Regions from separate parts of the Mucilaginibacter sp. NFR10 genome, predicted to be linked through region 2. Evidence: riboswitches for the same ligand, from Rfam matches in the RefSeq annotation. Region 2 holds a riboswitch; the other holds the start of a gene.
The links. Region 2 has a riboswitch for S-adenosylmethionine ahead of metH (methionine synthase). Riboswitches for the same ligand answer to the same signal wherever they lie in the genome.
Positions count from the first base shown of each region.

Region 1 (6,003 bases), on a different contig from region 2:
GGGCTGTACAACTACACCATAAGCGTGCGCTGCGGCAATAACCAGCTTGTATTTGGCGTCAAAACCACCAACATCACTGGTTGGGTCGGTTTCGGCAAAACCCAGGTCCTGGGCTTGTTTCAATGCGCTATCATAATCGAGCCCTTCAATAAAGCCTTTTGAAAGGATATAGTTTGATGAGCCATTGAAAATACCGCTGATTGAATGCAGTAGTTCATTATCATAATATTCTTCCAAATTGCGGATAATAGGGATACTACCGCAAACAGCGCCTTCATATAATAATGATGTGCCGTATTGATGCTGAATTTCGATCAGTTCGTCCAAATGCAGGGCGATCATTTTTTTACTTGCAGATACTACATTTTTGCCTGATTTTAATGCTCTTGAAACAATTTCAAAAGCAGCTTCGGTATCATTGATCAGTTCAACAATGGTATTGATCTCCGGGTTATTAAGCAGTTCTTCTTTGTCGGTAGTAAATAAATGTGCCGGTAAAGAACGTTTTTTATTAGGGTCTTTAATAGCAAATTTTACTATCTCGATATTTAAATGCTTTGTTTTGATGATATCATATAACCCCTGGCCAACAACTCCAAATCCGAAGAGGCCGATATTTAACTTTTTACTCATTACGCTGTACGTTGCAGTTCTATAATTTTTCCTTTCACATCGGTTTTAAAAAATGATGTGAATATTTTTGTTAATGCTTCTGTTTCAATTAAAAATCCATCGTGCCCATAAAACGAATCCAGCTCGGAAAAGGCAGCTTTTGGGATATGCCTGAACAGGTATTGCTGTTCTTCAACAGGGAATAAAACATCCGACGAGATGCCGATAACTAATGTTTTTGCCTTGATGAGGCTCAACGCTTTATCTACACCGTGACGGCCCCGGCCCACATTGTGTGAGTCCATCACTTTGGTCAGGTACCAATAACTATAGGCGTTAAAGCGGTTCACCAGCTTTTGCCCCTGGTAATTTTGGTACGATGAAGAGCGGAAATTGTCCTGCACATCGTCGGCTTCTTCCTGCTGGGTAATGCCGTAAGTTTTATAAGTACGATAACTTAAAAGCGCGATACTGCGCGCAGCTTTTAAGCCTTTCTGACCGCCTTCGGGCGTATTGCTGTAAAAGGTGCGGTCGGTAGTGATAGCCAAACGTTGCGACTCGTTAAAGGCAATGCCCCATGGTGAATGCTTGGCATTAGTTGCTATCAGAATAAGATTTTTGATGCGCTCCGGTTCAATAATAGCCCATTCCATAGCCTGCTGGCCGCCTAATGAACCTCCAATTAATACACTGATATTATTAATGTTTAAATGCTGGGCAAGCAACTGGTGCGCTTTAACCATATCCCTTGTAGTAAACTGGGGATATGAAAGATAATATGGCTGGCCGGTAACCGGGTTAATGCTCAACGGACTTGTAGTGCCGTAAGGAGAACCCAAAATATTGGCGCAAACTATAAAATGCTCTTCCGGGTTAAAAAAATACCCCTCGCCAATAAGCCCTTTCCACCAGTCAAATACATCGCTGTTGGCAGTAAGCGCATGGCAAACCCAAACAATGTTATTTTTTTCCTTATTTAACCGGCCATAAGTGTGAAAACCTATTTCTAAACCTTCAATTGTACGGCCCGATTCAAATTCAAAAGTATCAGTGTATTTAAATATCTCTGCGTTCATTCTGTTGTTTTGTTATTTCAGGTGCAACCGGTATTTCCGGCTGCAACCTGCAATAACGTTTACTATATCACTTAAAAAAAACTATACATTATTAAACTAACTCACCCTCACCTTGCTTAATTTTTGCAAAAGCCTGCTCAAAATCAGCTTTAATATCATCAATATGCTCAATACCAACAGCCACGCGCAATGATGCTGGTGTAACACCGGCAGCTAATTGCTCTTCATCAGATAATTGCTGATGCGTGGTTGCTGATGGCTGGATGATGAGTGTTTTTGCGTCCCCGACATTGGCCAAATGACTCACCAGTTTAAGGTTATTGATCAATCGGCTGGCCTGTTCTTTGCTCCCCTTAATCTCGAATGATAATACGCCGCCAAAACCATTCTTTAAATATTTTTTAGCCAGCTCATGGTATGGCGATGATTCCAGTCCCGGGTAATTTACGCTTGCCACCTGTGGGTGCTGCTCCAACCATTTGGCCAGTTGCAGGGCATTATCAACATGACGTTGCACACGTAACGAAAGTGTTTCCAGTCCCTGAATGTTCAGCCATGAATTAAATGGAGCCTGCGACGGGCCGAAATCCCTCAAACCTTCCACACGGGCACGGATAATAAACTGGATATTGCCAAACGGGCCCCCAATGCCGAAAACATCGTTAAATACCAATCCGTGGTAACCTTCTGATGGTTCAGTAAATTGAGGAAATTTACCATTACCCCAATTATAATTGCCTGCATCGATAATAACACCGCCAATACTGGTACCATGCCCGCCAATCCATTTGGTGGTTGACTCCACAACCACGTTAGCGCCATGTTCAATAGGGCGGAAGAGGTAACCACCGGCACCAAAAGTATTATCAACAATTAGCGGAAGGTCATGCCTTTTGGCAACTTCGCTCACCTTTTCAAAATCGGCAATGGTAAAACCCGGGTTACCTATTGTTTCCAAAAAGATGGCTTTTGTTTTGACATCAATAAGCGCTTCGATATTGGCTGCTGTATCATCTTTGGCAAAGCGTACTTCGATACCCAGGCGTTTGAAAGCTACTTTAAACTGGTTATAAGTACCACCATATAGGAAAGGTGAAGTAACGAAGTTATCACCAGCCTGCAGGATGTTATTTAATGCTATAAATTGTGATGCCTGGCCCGACGCTGTCGCCAGTGCCGCCACACCGCCCTCTAACGCTGCGATGCGTTTTTCAAACACATCGGTAGTAGGGTTCATGATGCGGGTATAGATATTACCAAACTCTTTCAGCGCAAACAGGTTTGCACCATGTTCGGCACTGTTGAATACGTATGAAGTAGTTTGATAAATGGGCACAGCGCGTGAACCTGTTGTTGAATCAACTTCCTGACCGGCATGTAATTGTAAGGTTTCGAATTTTAAGGCAGACATAGTTGTAATTTTTTAATGTGTTTAATTTAGATTTTGAATGTTTAGATGAATTTGGAAAGCCGGTTTAAAAACAACCGGTTTAACACACGCTTTTCAGAAAATGAAAGATAGGAGCGTGCTAAGCATCAACAGCAGCAACACATACAAATACAGCTAATAGGGGAGCTAATATGTTGTATGTTACCGTTTGCGGTGTAAAAAGTGTTGCGTTGCGTAAATTTAATTAAACTTTTCATGGTTATAAATTTATATTCCCCGGTGTTATTTGCCGGGACAGGAATTGGCACCTTCTTCAACATTGAAGGGTTGCCAGCGGGTCATTGAGCCTGATCTCTCGCCGCTTCTTTATAAATCAAAACCCGAACTATGTGCGGAGGATTGATCGACGTTGGTATCACTACCAAATAATGTTGCGAATATAAGGGATTGTGAGGTAATATACCAAATTTTATTTCTTTTTAAGGTTAAAGGTAAAAGGCCAAAGGCAAAAGGTTCATTCGAGAACAATTTTAAGCTTAGACAAATGCAGCTACCTTTCGCCTTTAACCTTTATCCTTTTACCTTAAAAGGCCTAAGCCAAAGCCTGCTTCATATCGGCAATCAAATCATCAATATGTTCCAGCCCAACCGAAACCCTTAGCAGGTTTCGTGGTGTTTTGGTATCCGGCCCTTCAACAGTAGCGCGGTGTTCTATTAGGCTTTCAACACCACCAAGGCTGGTAGCTTTGATAAATAGTTTCAGCTTATTGATGATGTTATGCGTGTCGTTCTCATCGCCCTTAATAGTAAAAGATAACATGCCACCAAAAGCCAGCATCTGATCTTTAGCTATCTCATGCTGCGGGTGCGAGGGCAAACCGGGGTACATTACCTGTTCAACATTGGGATGCTGTTCAAGGTATTCGGCTAATAACTGTGCGTTTTGTACGTGGCCTTTTACACGGTATGGTAAAGTTTTAATACTGCGTACCAGGTAATAACAATCCATAGGCGAGGGGATTGCGCCACCCATTTCCTGCACCTGGCGGATTTTTGTCCACCAATCATTCTTTTCGGCCGTGATCAACACGCCGCCCATCAGGTCGCTATGTCCGCCAAAATATTTGGTGGCTGAGTGCATAACCATATCCGCGCCCAGCTCAAGTGGTCGCTGGCACATAGGGGTGGCAAATGTATTATCGCACAAAACTTTAATGCCCTTTGCTTTGGCAATAGCAACCACCTTTTTAATATCGGTTATTTTAAGCAGGGGGTTTGAAGGTGTTTCAATCCAGATCAAACCTGTTTCGGGCTTGATGTGCTGTTGTAAAACCCCGGTATCGTTTACATCAATAAAATCGAAGGTAAGGATCCCGGCAAAAAGGGTTTTAAGCTGATTACGTAAGCCATGATACATATCATCCGGCGCAATTATATGGGTGCCCGGCTCCAATGATTGAAATACCGACATCCCGGCCGCATTACCTGATGAAAAGCAAGCTGCTTCAACACCTCCCTCTAACTTTGCCAGCACATGCTCCAGTGCGTGACGATTGGGGTTCGATGAGCGACTGTAAATATAACCTGCCGGAAAACCGCCATCCTCACCGCGCTCAAAAGTGGTTGACATAATAATGGGTTGTATAACGGCCCTTGTTGCTTCATCAACATGGTTGCCGGCATGTATCGCTATAGTTTCAGTTTTCATGGTATTGTATTATGATATCGCCCAAAATAAACAAGAATATTTGTTATTAGCTGTAGCGTTTTTATATTTTTTGCCGAATAGGTTTAAAAACCAAACCGCATGAAAACGTGCTTTATCTTCCTGTTTGTTATTATTGGGCTATCTGCCTGAAAAAAAGATGCCAATGATACCGCTTATGACAAAAGCTATAAAGTATGGCAAAACTTTAAGACTGAAAGTAAAAATTCATATACTTATACCGCTAATAACGGTTCAGTTTTTGGTTATGGCTCCGAAACCAAGATCACCGTTCAAAATGGCGTTGTTACAGCGAGGGGTTTTTGAATACCGTGAGTTTAAAGGCGGACCGAACTATGGATATGGCGCTCAGCTAAATGCAGCTTCACAGGATTCCGTTTATATGACAGCATCCTGGATGAAGGAAAATATATCAGACAGGGGGCCATTGGGAGCCCTGTACAGAGTATGGGGCGATGGAAAATAAATGGTAAAAGGCGACATCATGGACTATTTTGGTCTCAGCGGACATACTAACGACGAGTTGAAGAAAATGGGTTATATTGTATGGATGCCTGTTCAGGAAAAAGGTTCATGGTTAGGGGAGGGCGACGACCCAACGTTTATGAACATGCTTGACAATGGATTACGTGCATAAGAAAAAGGTACTTATGGAGGCTGGGGCGGCACCGGATTTATTGATCCTAAAGGTAAAAACGCCTTCTTCCAGAATAGTGATACGTCATCCCAGGCTATGGCAGCTTCACTCGCTGCGCCGAAAGATCGAAATAATACGGACCCTGACTTTTTTCCTGCCGCTCAGCGGGATTTTGCTGCCCGGATTAAATGGTCGGTAACGCCAATATATGCACTGGCAAATCACGAGCCAGTTGCCAAAATAGAAGGTCCATTAAATGTCAGGGCAACAGCCGGCGAAACGATCAGACTGTACGGAGCCGTTTCTGATCCTGACGGAAATCTGGTTTCTGTTAGCTGGTGCAATTTCAACAAGGAACTTATCAGGGAAAAGTGTCGATATTAAACCCCGAAGCCAGGCAAACACAAATCAGGGTACCTAAAGACGCTGTTTCTGGCCAAACAATTCACATTGTTTTTCAGGCAACGGATAACGGCACACCGTCTCTTACCAGCTATCAACGTGTGATTATAGCGGTGCGGTAAACAGGAAGCTTTCCAAATGCATTGGCTGTCTTTTCAAA
Region 1 covers NZ_FMTV01000001.1:1,615,288-1,621,290, reverse strand. The annotation lists gene BLP33_RS06685 (homoserine dehydrogenase) at 1-633, opposite strand, end outside; gene metX (homoserine O-acetyltransferase family protein) at 633-1,688, opposite strand; gene BLP33_RS06675 (O-acetylhomoserine aminocarboxypropyltransferase/cysteine synthase family protein) at 1,780-3,099, opposite strand; SAM riboswitch class I at 3,343-3,453, opposite strand; gene BLP33_RS06670 (trans-sulfuration enzyme family protein) at 3,671-4,786, opposite strand; gene BLP33_RS06665 (hypothetical protein) at 4,962-5,270, shown strand; gene BLP33_RS27410 (hypothetical protein) at 5,289-5,441, shown strand; gene BLP33_RS06660 (hypothetical protein) at 5,538-5,825, shown strand; gene BLP33_RS27405 (hypothetical protein) at 5,813-5,965, shown strand.
Region 1: it holds a riboswitch for S-adenosylmethionine, as region 2 does, so the genes downstream of both, BLP33_RS06675 (O-acetylhomoserine aminocarboxypropyltransferase/cysteine synthase family protein) here and metH (methionine synthase) in region 2, are expected to answer to the same signal.

Region 2 (6,003 bases):
GAGAGGCGCTCCTGAACGGTGCCTTTGCGCCATTCTTCGTCGCGTACAACTTCTTTTCCTTTGCTTTTGATGGTGTCGGCAAATTCCACCAGGCGCTCGGTAGCATCCGGGCGGCGGTTAAGGAGTACATCTTCTACAAGTTCCAAAAGGTTTTTCGGAATCTCCTCGTAAACCTCCAGCATGCCGGCGTTTACAATCCCCATATCCATACCGGCTTTAATGGCATGGTACAGGAATGCCGAGTGCATGGCCTCGCGCACGGTATTATTACCCCTGAACGAGAACGAAATGTTACTTACACCGCCGCTCACTTTAGCGTGCGGCAGGTTTTGCTTGATCCAGCGGGTGGCCTCAATAAAATCTACCGCGTAGTTATTATGTTCTTCCAGGCCGGTAGCAACTGTTAGGATGTTCGGATCGAAAATGATATCCTGCGGCGGAAAACCTACTTCGTTCACCAGGATCTCATATGATCGTTTGCAGATCTCGATACGACGTTCCAATGAATCAGCCTGACCGGTTTCGTCAAAGGCCATTACTACGGTGGCAGCACCATAGCTTAAGATTTTCCGGGCATGCTCTTTAAACTTTTCTTCACCCTCTTTCAGGGAGATGGAGTTCACGATACCTTTACCCTGTACGCATTTCAAACCGGCCTCGATCACTGTCCATTTGGATGAGTCGATCATAATAGGCAGTTTGGCTATATCCGGTTCAGAAGCAACCAGGTTCAGGAATTTTACCATCACAGCCTCCGAATCAATCATGCCCTCATCCATGTTAATATCGATGACCTGCGCGCCGCCTTCCACCTGTTGCAGGGCAACACTTAGAGCTGCCTCATAATCTTCGGCAAGGATCAATTTGGAAAACTTAGGGGAACCGGTAATGTTGGTGCGTTCGCCCACGTTTACAAAAATGCTTTCGGGTTTAATGGTGACCGCTTCCAGGCCGCTCAGGCGCATATCCGGCTCAATTTGAGGGATAGGGCGGGGCGGATATTTGGCAGCCTTATCGGCAATGCACTTAATATGCTCGGGTGTGGTACCGCAGCAGCCACCAACAATATTAACCAGGCCGGCTTTGATAAAATCATCAACCTGGTGAGCGGTTTCATGCGGAGTTTCGTCGTACTGGCCAAACTCGTTGGGTAAGCCGGCGTTTGGATAGGCCGAAATAAATACGCCTGCTTTTTCAGAAAGTTCGGCAAGGTGCGGGCGCATTTCCCGGGCACCCAAAGCGCAGTTTAGGCCTACCGATAGCAGGTTGGCATGGCTTATCGAGTTCCAGAAAGCTTCGACAGTTTGCCCGGAAAGGGTACGGCCTGAAGCATCGGTAATAGTACCTGAGATCATGATACCGCCCGAATCCCTGAAAGCAGGAAAATCCTTACCTGCAGCTTTACATTCCAGCTCATAACGTTTTATGGCGAAGAGGGCTGCTTTTGCATTCAGTGTATCAAAGATAGTTTCAACCAACAACAGGTGCGATCCTCCGTCAACCAAACCGCGTACCTGGTCATAGTAGGCCTCGGCCAGGTCATCAAAGGTAACGGCGCGATATCCGGGGTCGTTAACGTCTGGCGATAAGGAAGCAGTACGGTTGGTTGGGCCGATGGCACCGGCAACAAAACGCGGCTTTGCAGGGTTGCGCCGGGTATATTCGTCGGCTACCTCGCGGGCAATGCGTGCACCTTCGTAGCTTAGTTCATAGGCCAGTTCTTCCAGGTGATAATCGGCAAGGGAAATTACCTGTGTGCTGAAAGTGTTAGTTTCAATGATATCCGCACCGGCATCAAGATATTCGGCATGAATGGCTTTGATAATATCAGGGCGCGTGATATTGAGCAGGTCGTTATTGCCCTGCAGGTCGCTATGATGATCGCGAAAACGCTCGCCACGAAAATCCTTCTCGGTAAGCTGGTACCTTTGAATCATGGTACCCATTGCTCCGTCAATCACCAGGATGCGTTTCTGTAATTCTTTTCTAATGTCCATTTTTTGAGATGTGAGATATGAGATATAAGATGTGAGACCTTGGCAAAAAGTCTTTGCCAGATCCTCAAATCTTTAATCCCATATATCTGATAAAAAGATACTAAACAAGCAATTGGAAAAAGCCGAGGCTATCTCAAATCTCAAATCTAATATCTTAAATCTAAATACGGCTTATCTCGAAAAGTCGGGTGTTGTTATGACTTTCGCTTATCTGTCCGGGCGCGTAATTGCTGCCTGGTAGAATGTAGCACCTTGTGAAGCACAGGTTGCTAAGACATCGCAGGGTCTAATCCCTCCGTCTTTCTCCATAAGCAGTGCAAAGTTGCGCAATAAAGTTATCATTTGCAAGTGTATAACGTACGCTAAATATCATAGCTAAGCCACATTGTTAAACAAAAAAAGCTGCCTTTTGCGGAGGCAGCTTTCTGATTGAATTTCTTAATGAAATTATCTTCTTCTGCCGAATAAACGGAGGAGCATGAAAAACAGGTTGATTAGTGTGATGTACAATGTTAGCGCACCCATCAGGGCCAGTTTTTTCGAGCTTGCATCGCCATATTCAGTACCAGCGCCAATACGTTTTAACATTTGCATATAGTATGCGGTTAATCCGGTAAATACAGCTATGCCAATATAGCTGATAATATAACTCATTTGTTCGCTGTGCATAAAGAAATTAGCTAATGAAGCTACAAAAATCCCAATGAACAGAATGTACATGATTGAACCAAATTTGGTTAAATCCATCTGAGTAGTATAACCGGCAATGCCCATAATACCGAAAGTTACTGATGCGGTAATGAAAACACCCAATATTGATGCAGATGTGTAGATCAGAAATATCAAACTTAAGCTGATGCCAATAAGTGTTGCATAAGCTACGAAAAGCAGCACCAATACCGGATAAGAGATTCGGTTATAGCCAAATTGCATTACCAATGAAAACGCCAGTGGCGAAAACAGCGCAAAATAGCCAAAACCCGTAAGGCCGCCTGTTGGTGCAACGATCAGACTGATCAGGCCCATATTTAAAAATAGATAAACTGTTATTGCTGATACGCCAAGCGCAACGAACATCCAGCTGAAAACGCCGGCCATAAACCTGCGTGAATCAACTTCTGATTGATCCCTAACTTCGATTACATTATCGAAGTTGTATTTAGATTCTTTAAATTCCATTTTGTGTTAAAAATTATAGTACGAATATATAAATAAAAGGTGAATACAGCATGAAGAAGCAAGACTGCAAGAATCAAGAGTCAAGAAACAGGAAAGTTTTCCGAAATGTCTTGTCTCTTGATTCTTGCAGTCTTGATTTCTGTTCTTCCTGCTTCTTGACTCTGTACCCCTAATTCAATCTCCTCATCAACTGCTCTTCAACCTTTTTGAAAACCTGTATGGGTTTCAGGGTACGCCAGCCAAGGCTATCGAGTTCGCCGCCAAAATTGATGTAATAGTCGATATTGCTGTGTTTAAATTCGTCTATCACGTGTTCGCGGAAGTTGATGCCTGCTATCCAGCCGTCTTCCACGTCCTGGAACCACTCTTCGTAATAGCAATCATCGCTTGAATGAAAGTTGAGTACGTTTTCGCCGATCAGGATAAAATGGCTGATGCCATTATCTATCATCAGGTCGAGCAGCTCACGCTTCAGCATCATAATGTCGTTGTTTATGGCGTCATTCCATTCACCTATCAGCTCAATAATAGTGTAGCCTTTATCATAATCGGCAAAAAGCACTTTTAAATAAAGGGTATTGGAGCCGAATGAGTCCCATTGCGGGTGCAGCAGGTAATTGTATACCTGCTTGTCAAATTCAAACTCGCTGTATTCTGTCGCGTAGAAAGGCGAAAACTCATCTTCTGATGCCACGTAATCGTCTCTCCAGCGGTAATATGGTTCAATATCGTGCATGTTTTTGATTTCAAATTGTCTGAACCCGAATTTTTTGAATTTGAGAATTTATCGAATACAAGCATCTTCAAATTTCCAAATCAACACATCTTCAAATTCAGTTTATTTTTTTAAATAATGATCAACAGCGCCTCGTACGCTGCCGTATTGTTTCAGTAACCCGGCTGCTTCTTCTTCGTTCAGCCCGGTTTCGTCCATTACCATGCGGGTGCCCCTGTTCACCAATTTGTGGTTGCTCAATTGCATATCAACCATCCTGTTCCCTTTTACGCGGCCAAGCTGGATCATTACGCTTGTGCTCAGCATATTTAAAACTAATTTTTGCGCCGTGCCTGCTTTCATGCGGGTTGACCCTGTTAAAAACTCAGGGCCTGTTACTACTTCAACCGGGTACTGTGCCACAGCCGCTACCGGACTGCCGCTGTTACAAACAATACAGCCGGTAACTAAATTATGCTCATTAGCTGTTTTTAAGCCGCCGATCACATACGGTGTAGTGCCCGAAGCGGCTATGCCAATAACCACGTCTTTATCATTAATGTCGAAAGCTTCCAGATCTTTCCAGGCCTGTACAGCATCGTCTTCAGCAAATTCTACCGCTTTGCGGATCGCGCCATCGCCGCCTGCTATCAAGCCCACCACCATATCAAACGGAACGCCGAATGTTGGCGGGCATTCCGAAGCATCAACCACGCCTAAACGGCCACTGGTACCGGCGCCTATGTAAAATAAACGCCCGCCGTTTTTCATCCTTTCTGCGGTGATAGTTGCCAGGGCCTCTATCTGTGGCAATGCCTTTTCCACAGCCAGCGGAACCGTTTTATCCTCGTTATTAATGTTTTCTAAAATTTCCCTTACGGTCTGTTTTTCGAGGTTTTTATAGTGCGATTCCCTTTCGGTGGTGGTTTCCATAGCCTATTTTCAAATAATTTATAACAAAATTCGGTAAAAATCATCAAATGCAAGGGTGCGGGTAAAAATTATTGACCCTGCAATTATTAACTTTGTGTGTAATAAGTTATGAAGAGGACCGCGGGTGTAATTTTCCGGACAATAATCCTGCTGCTGGTAGGGGTGATGATAGGCCAGGTGCTTAACAAGGATTTTGCCGCGCATAACCTTGGCTTCTCCTTTGTGAGCAATAGTAAAATAGCAAAGGTGTTGCAACTGGTTGACCGCAACTATGTTGACAGCGTTAATATCGATAGTATTGAAGGCGTGTCGGTAAATAACCTGCTTCAAAACCTTGATCCGCATTCGCTTTATTTACCGCAGCAGCAGGCGCAATCCATCAATGAACGGTTAGACGGTGGTTTTAACGGTATCGGTATCGAATACCAGTTACTTCGTGATACACTGATCATTACGCAGGTTTATGCCGGCGGTCCGGCCGAAAAAGCGGGCTTACTGGTGGGCAGTAAGGTGATCAATGTCGACGATAAAAAGTTTTCGGGCAGCAAGCTAACAGCCACCCGTATAAATAGTGTTTTCAGGGGCGAAAAGGATGCTGAAATAAAACTGAGTGTTGTGCCTCCGCTGAGCAAAGATTTAAAAATACTTACGGTTAAACGGGGGCATGTTGACCTGAGCAGTGTTGATGCTGCCTATATGGCCGATGCTAACACCGGCTATATCAAGATCAGCAAGTTTTCGGCCACTACCGACCTCGATTTCAGAAAGGCTTTAACGGCGCTAAAAGTTGACGGTATGAATAAATTGCTGCTTGACCTGAGAGGCAATGGCGGTGGGTACCTTAATGCTGCTACTTCATTAGCCGATGAGTTTTTAACTGATGGAAAGCTGATAGTTTATACCAAAGGGATTCACGAGCCCCGGACTGATTACTTTGCCACCGATTCGGGCATGTTTCAGAAAGGGAAACTTACCGTGCTTATTGATGAATATTCGGCCTCGGCCAGTGAGATTTTAGCAGGGGCCCTGCAGGACCTTGACAGGGCTACTATTGTTGGTCGGCGATCATTTGGTAAAGGTCTGGTACAGCAGCAGTTTGCTTTTGACGATGGTTCAGCAGTTAATTTAACAGTGGCCAGGTACTATACCCCTTCGGGCCGCTCTATCCAGAAATCATAC
Region 2 covers NZ_FMTV01000008.1:167,546-173,548, forward strand. The annotation lists gene metH (methionine synthase) at 1-1,997, opposite strand, end outside; SAM riboswitch class I at 2,202-2,311, opposite strand; gene BLP33_RS23350 (Bax inhibitor-1/YccA family protein) at 2,445-3,176, opposite strand; gene BLP33_RS23355 (hypothetical protein) at 3,346-3,912, opposite strand; gene murQ (N-acetylmuramic acid 6-phosphate etherase) at 4,015-4,824, opposite strand; gene BLP33_RS23365 (S41 family peptidase) at 4,933-6,003, shown strand, end outside.